3 regions of the Heyndrickxia sp. MSNUG genome follow, and region 1 is predicted to be linked to each of the others. Evidence: a T-box and tRNA genes for the amino acid it is inferred to sense, from the RefSeq annotation. Region 1 holds a T-box; the other regions hold tRNA genes.

The links. A T-box is a leader RNA that pairs with one kind of tRNA and senses whether it is charged. The one in region 1 lies ahead of argS (arginine--tRNA ligase), so its partner is inferred to be a tRNA-Arg.
Region 2: it has a tRNA-Arg gene. The T-box ahead of argS (arginine--tRNA ligase) is inferred to sense a tRNA for this amino acid. The anticodon was not compared.
Region 3: it has a tRNA-Arg gene. The T-box ahead of argS (arginine--tRNA ligase) is inferred to sense a tRNA for this amino acid. The anticodon was not compared.

What each region holds. Positions count from the first base shown of each region.
Region 1 covers NZ_CP150978.1:2,483,236-2,487,483, reverse strand. Annotated here, with positions in the region: gene AABM38_RS12385 (HesB/YadR/YfhF family protein) at 1-117, shown strand, start outside; gene argS (arginine--tRNA ligase) at 251-1,948, opposite strand; T-box leader at 1,990-2,202, opposite strand; gene AABM38_RS12375 (GNAT family N-acetyltransferase) at 2,245-2,727, opposite strand; gene AABM38_RS12370 (hypothetical protein) at 2,775-3,680, opposite strand; gene AABM38_RS12365 (RNA polymerase sigma factor) at 3,664-4,197, opposite strand.
Region 2 covers NZ_CP150978.1:3,508,702-3,512,949, reverse strand. Annotated here, with positions in the region: gene rph (ribonuclease PH) at 1-665, shown strand, start outside; gene AABM38_RS17725 (XTP/dITP diphosphatase) at 680-1,285, shown strand; gene AABM38_RS17720 (metallophosphoesterase) at 1,255-1,803, shown strand; tRNA gene AABM38_RS17715 (tRNA-Arg) at 1,926-2,002, shown strand; gene ilvE (branched-chain-amino-acid transaminase) at 2,406-3,311, shown strand; T-box leader at 3,321-3,577, shown strand; gene ilvB (acetolactate synthase large subunit) at 3,878-4,248, shown strand, end outside.
Region 3 covers NZ_CP150978.1:4,210,264-4,214,511, forward strand. Annotated here, with positions in the region: gene rpoN (RNA polymerase factor sigma-54) at 1-603, opposite strand, end outside; gene AABM38_RS21295 (YciI family protein) at 960-1,334, opposite strand; tRNA gene AABM38_RS21300 (tRNA-Arg) at 1,972-2,043, opposite strand; gene clpP (ATP-dependent Clp endopeptidase proteolytic subunit ClpP) at 2,369-2,974, shown strand; gene AABM38_RS21310 (HPr family phosphocarrier protein) at 3,018-3,275, opposite strand; gene whiA (DNA-binding protein WhiA) at 3,300-4,247, opposite strand.

The sequences.
Region 1 (4,248 bases):
GGAATTACCTTTTTTGTCGAGTCCAATGATACATGGTTCTTTGAAGAAACTAATGTTGAAATCAAGTACAGCGATACAGAACAAGAAATATTCGCTTTGTATGAGGAGCTCCATTAAGGAGTTGAAAGTGTTTTGGTTAATACTTTCTAAATATTAAATGCTATTGCACTGTTTAAAAAAAGTTCTTACCAGGAAAAAGTTTTTATCAAAATCGGAGCCTCAGCGATTGTCTGAGGCTCTTAATTTTCCGCTACATTTCCTTCGGTGCTTTGATTCCCAGCGATCGCAAACCTTCCTCGAGTACAATGCTGACTGCATATACAAGTGCCAGTCTTGATTCTTTTTCATCGTTTTCTTCAAGGATGCGGACTTCCCCGTAATATTTATTAAAGGCTTGTGCGAGATCAAGGACATATTTTGCGATTAGTGAGGGATCGTATTTTTCAGCAGCACGACAGATTGCTGCCGGAAAATTGAGAAGATCAATAATGACAGGCCATTCTGCTTCCCCGTTCAACCGGAACTCTTCAAGATTGCCGCTCCATGCCGCTTTTCGCAAAATTGATTGTGCGCGAGCGTTTGTATATTGGACGTATGGACCAGTTTCGCCTTCCACCTTAAGCATATCCTCCAGAGAGAACTCTATATCATTCATACGGAAGTTTTTTAGGTCATGGAACATGATGGCGCCTGTACCAACCATTTTTGCTGTTTCTTCCTTTGCAGGCAGTGATGGATTCTTTTCTTCGATATTTTTCAATGCTAACTGAATCGATTCATTCAGAACTTCTTCTAATAAAACCACTTTGCCTTTCCGGGTCGACATTTTCTTTCCATCCTTCAGGATCATGCCGAATGGAATGTGAACCAAATGATTACTCCAGTCAAAATTCATTTTTGCCAGTACTGCCTTTAGCTGTTTAAAATGGAGGCTTTGCTCATTTCCTACTACATATAAAGATTTCACGAATTGATATTGATCAAACCGGTACTTAGCCGCTGCCAGATCCCTGGTTGCGTACAAAGTGGCACCATCTGATTTTTTTATCAGGCATGGAGGAAGCTCTTCTTCTTTAAGCATAACTACCTGTGCTCCAGCAGATTCCTCTAAAAGTTTGCTTTTTTCCAGATGCTCAACGATTTCATCCATTTTATCATTGTAGAAGGCTTCCCCAGCAAATGAATCAAATTCAATCCCCATCAAATGATATATCTTTGAGAATTCCTTCAGTGATTCATCTCTAAACCATTTCCATAGCTGCAATGCGGTTTCGTCACCATCTTCCAGTCTTTTAAACCAGTCGCGGCCGGTCTGTTCTAGTTCGGGATTAACTTCTGCTTCCACATGAAATTTTATATATAGGGCCAGTAATTCTTTGAATGGATTCTTCTTCACTGTTTCTTCGGAACCCCACAGCCTGTAAGCAGTGATCAGTTTTCCGAATTGTGTTCCCCAATCCCCTAAGTGATTGATTTTAACTGGCTTGTAGCCAGTTTTCTCTAGTATTAGAGCGATTGCATGACCAATCACTGTTGACCGAAGGTGCCCCATTGAAAATGGCTTTGCGATGTTTGGGGAGGACATATCAATAGCAACAATACCATTTTGTCCTATTGAAAAATCACCATAATGTTCTTTTTGCTCAATAATATTATTCAAAACATCTTGAGCAACACTGGTTTTATTTAAAAACACATTCACAAAACCGCCTGCTGGTTCCACTTTTTCAAAAAGGTCCATGCTCACGCCTTGCAATCTTTGACTGAGTTCTTCCGCAATTTTTGAAGGAGCCTTACGCATAATCTTTGCAAGCTGAAAACATGGGAAAGCCAGATCACCCTGATTTATAAATCTAGGTTTTTCAATCAGACGCTCTACTTCCTGGATCGTAAGCTTATCATCTAACCCGGATACGATGACTTCTGCATACTTCTTTATATACATCATCCCAAGACCTCCCAAATAAAATAAAAAACTCCCGTCTCTTTAAAAGAGACGAGAGTTAAATCCCGCGGTACCACCCTAATTGTTCCATAAAAGGAACCTGCTTGCATTGATAACGGAAGCTCTCCGGCTTGCCCTACTGATTTCAGGCAGGCATCTCAAAAGTGCGCTTCATTATTCTGTCTCACCAGGCTCCCATCATCCCCGGCTCGCTGCAGCAGACATTGAATAACTACTCTCTTTTTCATCGATTAGATATTTTTACCATTATATGCAACTGTACTTAAGATTTGCAACCATTATTTTAGGATTAATGCCGTATCAAATTCCTGAATAGACCTTTTGCGGTTATCGGACCTTTCTGTGTAGTTACCGCCTGTGTACTCACGAATAATCTTTCTCCAGAAGGCTTTTGCCGGTTCATTCTTTTCAATTTGCGTGATGCTCCATTTTCCTTGAAACATGTCAAAGAGCTTAACTGCTGCTGCTTTTCCAAATCCCCTGCGGTAAAATTTCCTCAAAATGAAAAATTCCCGAATGATATGTGGCTGATCTTCACTACCGCTTTCTACTAACGAAAAGCCTGCAAGTTCGTTTTCATGAACTATAAAGAATGCATGCAAATTCGGTTCTGTCCAGTAAGGCATCAAGTCGAAAGGCGTATATTTCCCATTTCGTTCAATTTTAATATCCTGAAAAACCGTAAACTCATATATATAAAATTGCATTAAATGATGTAGTGTATCTTCTTCTCCCTGGGTTACAGATACTATATTAACCATTGCATTTTCCTCCATTTTTAAGATAAGAGCTGCTGCGAAAACGCAGCTTATTCACCCTGCTCTGGATAAGTAAATTCGTAGCTGATCCTCTTTCCATTCAGTGTTATTTTTACCACTTCATATCCAGTTACGGAAGTGAAAATATGAGATGAATCCCCCATTGATTTTTCCTCCCATTCACCTGTAGATCTAATTTTATTCAGGTATTTATTGTATTCCTTCAAACTTGCATTTTCCCAAATGTATTTTTCAGTGTGGCCATTCTTCTCTACAGGGTTCAATCCAACAGGGAAAGGGAGAGTGTCATATCCATGTGTAGCATAAAGCTGTTCATCATGGATGTATGGCTTTTGATTCTTATACTTCAATGTAGCGATAAAATTAAATATTTCCGCATATTCAAGCTTTGGAAAGTCAAAACTGAAATGCGTTGTTTTATTCTCAGCTTTAACGAAGAAATGGTACCGCAGTGAAACATCTGTCATTTTCACATGTTCTATATAGAGGGTTGTGGGATAAGGGAAATGTTCCAGTTCCTTTTCCACATACATTGCACCTGTGCTGGTTATTTTTTTTTGTTCTTCTTCTGTTACTATATCTGCATAACCAACTGGTATGGAGCTTCCCTCTTTAAAAAACGCATAGCCATCTTCAGATTCCTCACCATAAATTTTGGCTGCATTCCATGTGAATTGAGCGTTCTTGCTTGCAGAGGAATCTGGTGCTTCCTTCTTTTGATAGTTGTATTGCAATTGGAATAGAATACCTGCTGAAATCAATAAAAATAGACTCGTAAGCATTACATTTTTCCATTCAAAGATTCTTAAAACAGTTCTTTCCTTTGTTTTATTACTTATTGAATGGGTGATCCGGTTACGAATGGCTTCTTTTTTGGATGCAGGTGGTTTGACTTGCTTTAGAATCTTCCAATTTTCATCAAAATGATTGTTCAATTTGACTGCCTCCTTTTAAAACATCCATTTTTTTTAAAGCTGCTATTGCCCTCGATAATGTCTTTCGTACCTTTGTATCGGACCAGCCAAGGATTTCAGTAATTTCTTTTGTCGAACATTCTTCAATTTTCTTCAAGGTTATGACCAGACGATATTCGGGTTTAAGCAATTGAATAGCAACAAGCATTCGTTCCACGGCATCACGGTTTGCCACATATTGCTCCATATCAAATGGAGATGGGATGTCTTTATCTGTGATAAAAGCAGCAAAAATCCTTCTCCGCCTTCGCTTTCGTATTTCATCCATAACCAGGTGCTTCGCGATACTGAATAGCCACGTTTTCTCATTTGACCTGTTTTCGAAGCGGTCAAACGATGTATAAGCCCGCACAAAAGTGTCATGGACAAAGTCTTCACAGCATTGCCGGTCTCCAATCATGAACAGGATAAAACGATAAATGTCTTCATAATAAGTTTCATACCACTCCATTACCTGTTTTTCTTTTACCGGTTTCAAATTTTCCGCCACCTCATTTCCATACTCTAAATTATAAGTCGGCTGATTTGT
Region 2 (4,248 bases), 1.0 Mb from region 1:
CTGTAGGTGATACAAAGGTCATTTGTACTGCCAGCATAGAGGATCGAGTTCCGCCATTTATGCGCGGAGAAGGAAAGGGTTGGATTACGGCAGAATACTCCATGCTCCCGCGTGCTACGGAGCAAAGGAATATTAGAGAAGCGGCTAAGGGCAAAATTTCCGGAAGGACTATGGAAATCCAGCGCTTGATTGGAAGAGCCTTGAGAGCCGTTGTAAATCTTGAGGCAATCGGGGAGCGTACAGTCTGGATTGATTGTGATGTCATTCAGGCAGATGGCGGAACACGCACTGCTTCCATTACAGGAGCATATGTTGCGATGGCCATGGCTCTTTACAGGCTTAGCAAGCAGAAAAAACTCTCTGGTTTCCCTCTAACCGATTTCCTGGCTGCAACCAGTGTTGGCATCCTGGAGAATGGTCAGCCAGTTGTAGATTTGAATTATGTTGAGGATTCTAAGGCAAATGTAGACATGAATGTCGTCATGACTGGGAATGGCGAATTTGTTGAGCTGCAGGGTACAGGAGAAGAGGCAACTTTTTCATACAGCCAGCTTCAGGAACTGCTGAAATCTGCACAGGAAGGGATCATGGAGCTTTTTGAAATGCAGAAGGAAGCTCTTGGAGAAGAATTGGCAGCGAAGATTGCGAGTGCCAAAAAGAGATAGGGGGAGATCTCAAGATGAATACAGTAATAATTGCAACGAAAAACATTGGAAAAGCTAAGGATTTTGAGAAGCTTTTTCTGCCAATGGGAATGACAGTAAAAACGCTTCTTGATTATCCAGAGCTCGAAGACGTTGATGAGACGGGTACTACATTTGAGGAGAATGCTGTTTTAAAAGCAGAGACAATCTCAAAGGTGCTCGGCGTCATGGTCATTGGGGATGATTCTGGCCTGGAAGTGGACGCGCTTGAAGGACGTCCAGGCGTTTATTCTGCAAGATATGCAGGAATTGAAAAAAATGATGAAGCGAACATCGACAAAGTTCTCGCTGAACTTCAGGATGTGCCAGAAAACGAGCGGACTGCCAGATTTTGCTGTGCCTTGGCAATGGCCGAACCTGGGAAGGAAACGGTAACTGTATTTGGTACTTGTGAAGGACATATCCTTCTTGAACGAAGAGGCTCTAATGGCTTTGGCTATGACCCTGTGTTTTTTGTTGAGTCAGAAGGGAAGGCAATGGCTGAGCTGACTTCTGAAGAGAAAAACGAGATCAGCCACAGGGCAAAAGCGATCAATCAGCTTGAAAAGTCATTAAAGGATCGGCAACAAAGCGATGTGTAAGATTCCTGATTGTCAGTGACAGTCATGGTTCTGGGGAATTGCTTGAGGGAATCGAGAAGTGTCATGGACAGGATGCGGATTTAATGATTCACTGTGGGGATTCAGAACTTGCTGAAGATGACGGAGCAATAAAAAATTTCAGATCCGTCAGGGGAAACTGCGATTTTCTCGGAAACTTTCCTGATGAAGATCTTCATGTGATAAATGGACTGAAAATCTTTGTTACCCATGGGCATCTTTACTCAGTCAAATCGACTCTTGGAAATTTATTTTATAAGGCTAAAGAACTTCGGGCAGATATTGTTTGTTTTGGCCATTCGCATATATTGGGTGCTGAAATGGTAGATGATGTCCTCTTTATTAATCCCGGCAGCATCAGGCTGCCGCGGACAAGGAAGGAAAGGACCTATGTCATACTTGAACTCAAAGATGGAAAGGCAATACTCCAAATCCATGACTATGGAAATGGAGAAATGGCTGAACTAAGACAGGAATTTACCCTTCCCAAAAATGCATAAAAGAACTATAATATTTTTTTGAGGGGAGAATTAATTACTCCCCCTCAAAAAAAGTTTAATTTATTTATTGACATTTAGTTGTTTGGCTAATATAATAAATCTTGTCTTTAAAAAACATATTTGTCCCAGTAGCTCAGCTGGATAGAGCACACGCCTTCTAAGCGTGCGGTCGGGAGTTCGAATCTCTCCTGGGACGCCACTTAAACTACATACCTTAACTCACCTTGCTGCAAGGTGAGTTTTTTTTATTTTTCTAGAGTCTTAAAAATATCAGATCTCATTCGTATTAACTTCGCAGTTAACTCCTTCAAGATAAAATCCTCTATTTTTTAAAAAAAATTTTCCTTTTTATAAATGTGAATATATCAACAATGTAAGCGGATACAAATAAACTAATTAATCAAAATTATCAAACAATTTTGAAAAACCCTGTTGACGCTGGTTCATTTTGGGCGTAAGATAATCCTCAAATAAAAAAAACAAGTTGGCTGCAGCCAGAATGAAAGACAGTTTTATTTCAATTTCCGATTGTGTAAAATTGTATTTTTTTAAATTTAAATTTTAACTATTTAAAGCGTCTAATCATTAAAGGAGTGTTATTTGTGCCCGATCAATGGATTTACTTAAACGGTGAGTTTGTCACCAAGGAAAATGCTAAAGTTTCTGTATATGATCATGGTTTTCTATACGGAGACGGTGTTTTTGAAGGAATTCGGGTATACAGCGGCAATATATTCAGGATGGAAGAACATATGGACCGACTATATCGGTCGGCAAAATCAATTATGCTGAATATGCCCCACTCTAAAGAAGAGTTCACTCATCTGGTTGTAGAAACAGTGGAACGGAATCGATTAAGAGATGCCTATATCAGAGTCGTCGTTTCAAGAGGAGTCGGCGATCTAGGCTTAGACCCGTATAAATGTCCTCACGCTAATGTAGTCATTATCGTAGAACCACTTGCGATCTTCCCGAAGGAATTGTATGAGCGAGGGCTCGATATTGTGACAGTTGCAACGAGGAGGAACAGGCCAGACGTTCTTAGCCCAAAAGTTAAATCACTTAATTATTTAAACAATGTCCTAGTAAGGATTGAAGCCCATCTCGCAAATGTCAGTGAGGCACTCATGCTGAATGACCAAGGATATGTTGCTGAGGGCTCAGCAGATAATGTTTTTATTATCAGAGGGAATACATTCCTCACCCCTCCAGGTTATGTAGGGGCATTAGAAGGAATTACAAGAAATGCAGTCATTGAAATCGCTGGCAATCTTGGGTATGAGGTGAAGGAGGAACCATTTACCCGGCACGATGTTTACACTGCGGATGAGGTATTCCTCACTGGAACCGCCGCAGAAGTCATTGCAGTTGTAAAAGTAGATGGCAGAGTCATTGGAGAGGGAACCCCAGGAAAGCACACGAAGAACATCTTGCGTGAGTTCCGGGCAAAGGTTGTGGCGGAAGGCGTTCAGGTTTATCAGGAAGAAGAAGCACATCAAGTCAGCTAGCTTCATAAGGACAAAGCGAAGACAGGGACAAGTAATTTTTTGCGATAAGCATGGACAGAGAGCCGGGAATGCTGAGAACCGGTGATGCCGCATAAAATGAACTCACCCTGGAGCGCCGGTTTGAAAGGGATTCCCAGTAAAACCGGCCGAGTGTCGATCACACTCGTTATCAAAATCGGCAGCAGATGCTGTCACGAGCGCACGCATTCATGCGTGAAGAAGGGTGGTACCGTGGAACAGGAGACAAAGCCTATTCCATCCCTTTGCCTGGTCTTTCCAGGCATATGGAGATGGAATAGGCTTTTTTATATTGTTGTCCAGCTCCAGCGCCTAACCCCTCGAGTCGCTTCGGTCCGCCCAATGAAGTCAAAGAACGACTTCACCGGTCGGCCCTCCAGCGCTTGTCGGGGCTGACCAAGGCGGTTGCGCTTTTATTATGAAGAAAGCTCTTATCTAGAATGGTTACCTTAGAGTAATTTCAGCCAATGAAAAGAACCTGGAAAAATAACATCATGATTAGAGCGATTTTGAAATCGAAAACAAACTAGTAGGGGGGATTCGTAAAAATGGTGCAGGAAGCTGCCTTGAAGGAAAAGAAACCGCTGGCCACTGGTCTCAGCGGCGCTGATTTACTTTTGAAAGCTTTGGAGAGGGAAAACGTTGAAGTCATTTTTGGCTATCCAGGAGGAGCTGTCCTCCCGATTTATGACAAACTCTATGATTCTAAAATTCTTCATGTCCTGCCAAGGCATGAACAAGGCGGGATCCACGCAGCGGAGGGATATGCGCGAATAAGCGGGAAGCCAGGAGTGGTGATTGCGACTTCGGGGCCAGGTGCAACAAATATTATTACTGGCCTGGCAGATGCAATGATGGATTCTTTGCCTCTCGTAGTAATCACAGGCCAGGTGGCAACAGGTGTAATTGGGTCGGATGC
Region 3 (4,248 bases), 1.7 Mb from region 1:
CAGTGCTTTCCACTTTTTCTCGGCAAAAAGCAGGAAGTGTTCAGCGATGATCCTTTTGGATAGCTCATTTTCTGGTGTTGGGTTCTTACGCTCCAGTTGAAGGAGCAGGCACTCTTGAAGGTCCCGAGCGGCGATTCCCGCTGGATCCAGGGCCTTTAGTTTTTTCAGCACTGAATTTACGGCTTCTTCTGGCTGGTTCAGTCTTTTTGTAAGGTCATCCTTCAGGTAACCGTTTTCATCTATCGTTTCAATTAATACATGTAAAATTTGTTTTTCTTCAGGTGTAACATGAAGCAGATTTAATTGTGAAAGGAGATAGTTTTCGAGAGTCTCGCTTTCACTCGAGCCAATTTGCTCAATCAGGTTTTTCTGATCACGCTCGAAAGTCTTTTTCAACGTCTTTCTCGTGCGGTCCATACTTGAATCAAAAGTAGTGATATTTTTAAAGTCAACTTGAATCAGGGGATTTTCCATTGATTTAGCTTCAAGAAAAGCAGCAAGCTCCTGAGCAGAGTACTGCAAAAGCGCAATCGCCTGAGAAAGCTCTTGAGTCATTGCCAATTTTAATGTCTGCTTCTGCCATAATCCGGCTTTAAGATCCATCTAAATCACCCCTGCACTTATTTTACATGATAAATAGACATTGGTGTATGGAAAGAATTTGGCATCGCTTTCAAAATTGGCCATAATGCTTTGGTCAAATCGAAATAAGAAAAAACCCCTTGCCTAAAATCAGACAAGAGGTTTTGGCAGCGCCCTCGGCAGGAATCGAACCCACATTAAAAATAATGAAAGAGAAACACCTAAAACATTCCTCAAAACAAGACTAACTTTGACCTAAGCTTTAATCCCAATTAAAGCAAATATTAATCCTAACAAAACGAAAATCATAGGTAAAAATATGCTTACACTAGGATGTACTCCATTATTGATTACTAGGCAACATCCTTTATGGTAACTCATTTATCATTCTTAAAGTAATGAACAGGACGGATTTCAATACGCCAGCCAAACTCTTCCCCTCTGCTGATTTGTGTTGTCGGATGCAGAGAGGCTAGCTGGATCGCCTCATCCATTCCCTCTGCTTCAAAAATAAATATGCTGCCGATCAGCTCTTTCGTTTCTGTAAACGGACCATCTGTTACGATAACCTTACCGTTTACACGGCGTAAGCTTTTGGTCTCTGACTCCAGACCAGCATCAATCAGCACCTTACCGCTTTCATAAAAATTCTCAACGACAGGCTGGCATTCACTCATAACGGCATCAATCTCTGCCCTTGGGCGTGCATCCATTTTTTCAGGGTTGAAATAGCCCATACATAAAAATATCATTATCATCTCTCCTAGATCACTCAGATTTTTGTATCTATTGAAAATTGTTTATATCAACAGCCGTTCTTCTAGATTTTTTTATTACCTTCTCTTTATTTCCATAAAAAGTTGCCATTCTCCTTTAAGGAAAAACGCATCCATTGTTTTTCGTCATTTATATTCACGAGCATGTATTCAAATATGTTCTCCCTCAAGCATTCAAAATTCGCCCTGGCTACGTAACATTCTGCCGTAGTTGCCCTCTGGATTCTGGATATGATTTGTATTGATTTTTCAGATGTCCGTTACAGGAATATCAAGATCTACGTAAGCACTAACCGTTTGCATTCACTTCTTCTGATAATACTTAACGGTTTCGCTCGAAAGTCAACAATAGGAAAAAAATTCATTAACTGCGTCGTTAAAGGTTACTGATTTATTCTGAGTAGTTGTTGGAATAGTGTCTAGCGCTCGAGCTAAGGGATTAGTAACGCCTTTTCTGCGCCGCATAGAAGAGCCCCCTTCGAAAAGATTCGTAAGGCTGGCTATATATTTACGTGGTAATATCGTGGTTTTTCTAACGGTAAAATAACGCAAAAAAAATGCCCCCACGTTCATAATAGAACGCAGAGGCACTGCAAACTAACGAAAATATAAGCGCCCTCGGCAGGAATCGAACCCACATCTCAAGAACCGGAATCTTACGTGCTATCCGTTGCACCACGAGGGCCTATTTTTAATAGTTGTACCGCTTAACCAAGTTAGCGTTACGCTTACCTATTATAGGGTAGATTCATTGGCTTTGCAAGACTGATTTTTTGTTTAAAATGTGCAATCATGGGTAAGATGGATACGGTAGAGTTAATTGGTCAAAATGATCAAATTTATTGTCGAACAGTTTCTAAAGGCTTTGTAAGCGATTCGTTTGACCTTTATTGACCATGCGTGTATCATTAAAATACATAGCTATTCTGGCAAACAAACCAATTACTGCCAGCTTGCTTACTGCCGTTACATGGCACTGAAGATCTTTATGCTAAAGGAGGAAAACAAACATGAACTTGATTCCTACAGTTATTGAACAAACGAATCGTGGCGAACGGGCATATGACATTTATTCCCGCCTTTTAAAGGATCGCATCATTATGCTAGGAAGCGGGATTGATGACCATGTCTCCAATTCAATCGTAGCCCAGCTATTATTCCTGGAAGCTGAAAACCCAGAAAAAGACATATCCATCTACATCAATAGCCCTGGCGGCAGCATCACTGCCGGTATGGCAATCTACGATACAATGCAGTTCATCAGACCGGATGTACAAACAATCTGTATCGGTATGGCTGCATCAATGGGTGCATTCTTACTTGCTGCTGGAACTAAAGGGAAGCGTTATGCCCTTCCAAACAGTGAAGTCATGATTCACCAGCCACTTGGCGGTGCCCAAGGTCAAGCGACTGAAATTGAAATCGCTGCTAAGCGCATTCTTTTCCTTCGTGAAAAATTGAATACCATCCTTTCTGAGCGCACTGGCCAGCCTCTTGACGTAATCGCTAAGGATACAGACCGCGATAACTTCATGACAGCTGAGCGTGCAAAAGAATATGGTCTAGTAGACCAAATCATTACACGCAACGTGCTTGAAGAAAAGAAAGATAAGTAATTTTTAAAAAAACTCGTTCCTTTAAAGGGAACGAGTTTTTTGATTAATTTTCTTTTTGGATATATTCAGCAAGCTTTTCCAAAGCTTCCTCTTCATCATTGCCTTCCGCGATTAAGTTTACAGATGCACCGGCACTTACGGCAAGGCTCATCAATCCCATGATGCTCTTCGCATTTACCTTTTTCCCATCCTTCTCAAGGAAAATATCGGATGAGAAGCGGTTCGCTTCCTGTACAAACAATGCTGCCGGGCGAGCTTGTAAACCAGTTTTCAACTTCACTTCAACCTGTTTTTCTACCATTTTGTTATTTCCTCCTCTAACCCTCTATTTATTTATGATCTGTCCGGCTCGCAGTTTGTCTGCGATTTCATCGATCTTTCTCAGCCGGTGATTGATTCCTGATTTACTGATGGCACCGCCGGTAACCATCTCCCCGAGCTCTTTCAACGTAACATCCTGGTAATCGACCCGAAGCTGGGCGATCTCCCTTAGCTTATCCGGTAAAATGTGCAGACCTACCGTATCCCGGATATAACGAATATTTTCAACCTGACGAAGAGCTGCGCCAATCGTCTTGTTCAAGTTAGCAGTTTCACAATTCACCAGGCGATTAACCGAGTTTCTCATATCCCGGACAATCCGGATATCCTCGAATCTCATCAACGCATTATGTCCGCCGACAATGTTCAGAAACTCTGTAATTTTTTCCGCCTCTTTTAAATAGGTGATAAATCCTTTCTTCCGTTCGAGCGTTTTGCTGTTCAGTCCAAAAGTATTCATCAATTCACATAACGATTCATTATGCTCCTGGTACATGGATGCAATCTCCAAATGGTAGGAAGAAGTCTCCGGGTTATTGACGGAACCTCCGGCAAGGAATGCACCTCTAAGATAAGAACGCTTACAACATTTCTTTTTCACTAGTTCTTGGGAAATATCATGAATGATTTCAAAGCCTTCTCCTAAAATCTTCAAATCCTCCAGAATTTCTCGGGCCGATTCCTTCAAGCGGACAATATAAACATTATTCTTTTTCAGCCGCATTTTTTTGCGGACAAGCAGTTCTACCTGGACCTGATAGCTTTTTTTGATCAGGGTATAGATCCGCCGTGCAATGGCAGCATTTTCAGTCTGAATGTCTACGATGAGCTTACGATTTGAGAAGGAAAGGGAACCATTCATCCTGATCAGGGCGGAAAGTTCCGCTATGGAGCAGCAGCCCTTTGTATCAATGTTCGTGAGTTCCTTTTTTGTTTCCGAAGCAAACGACAAC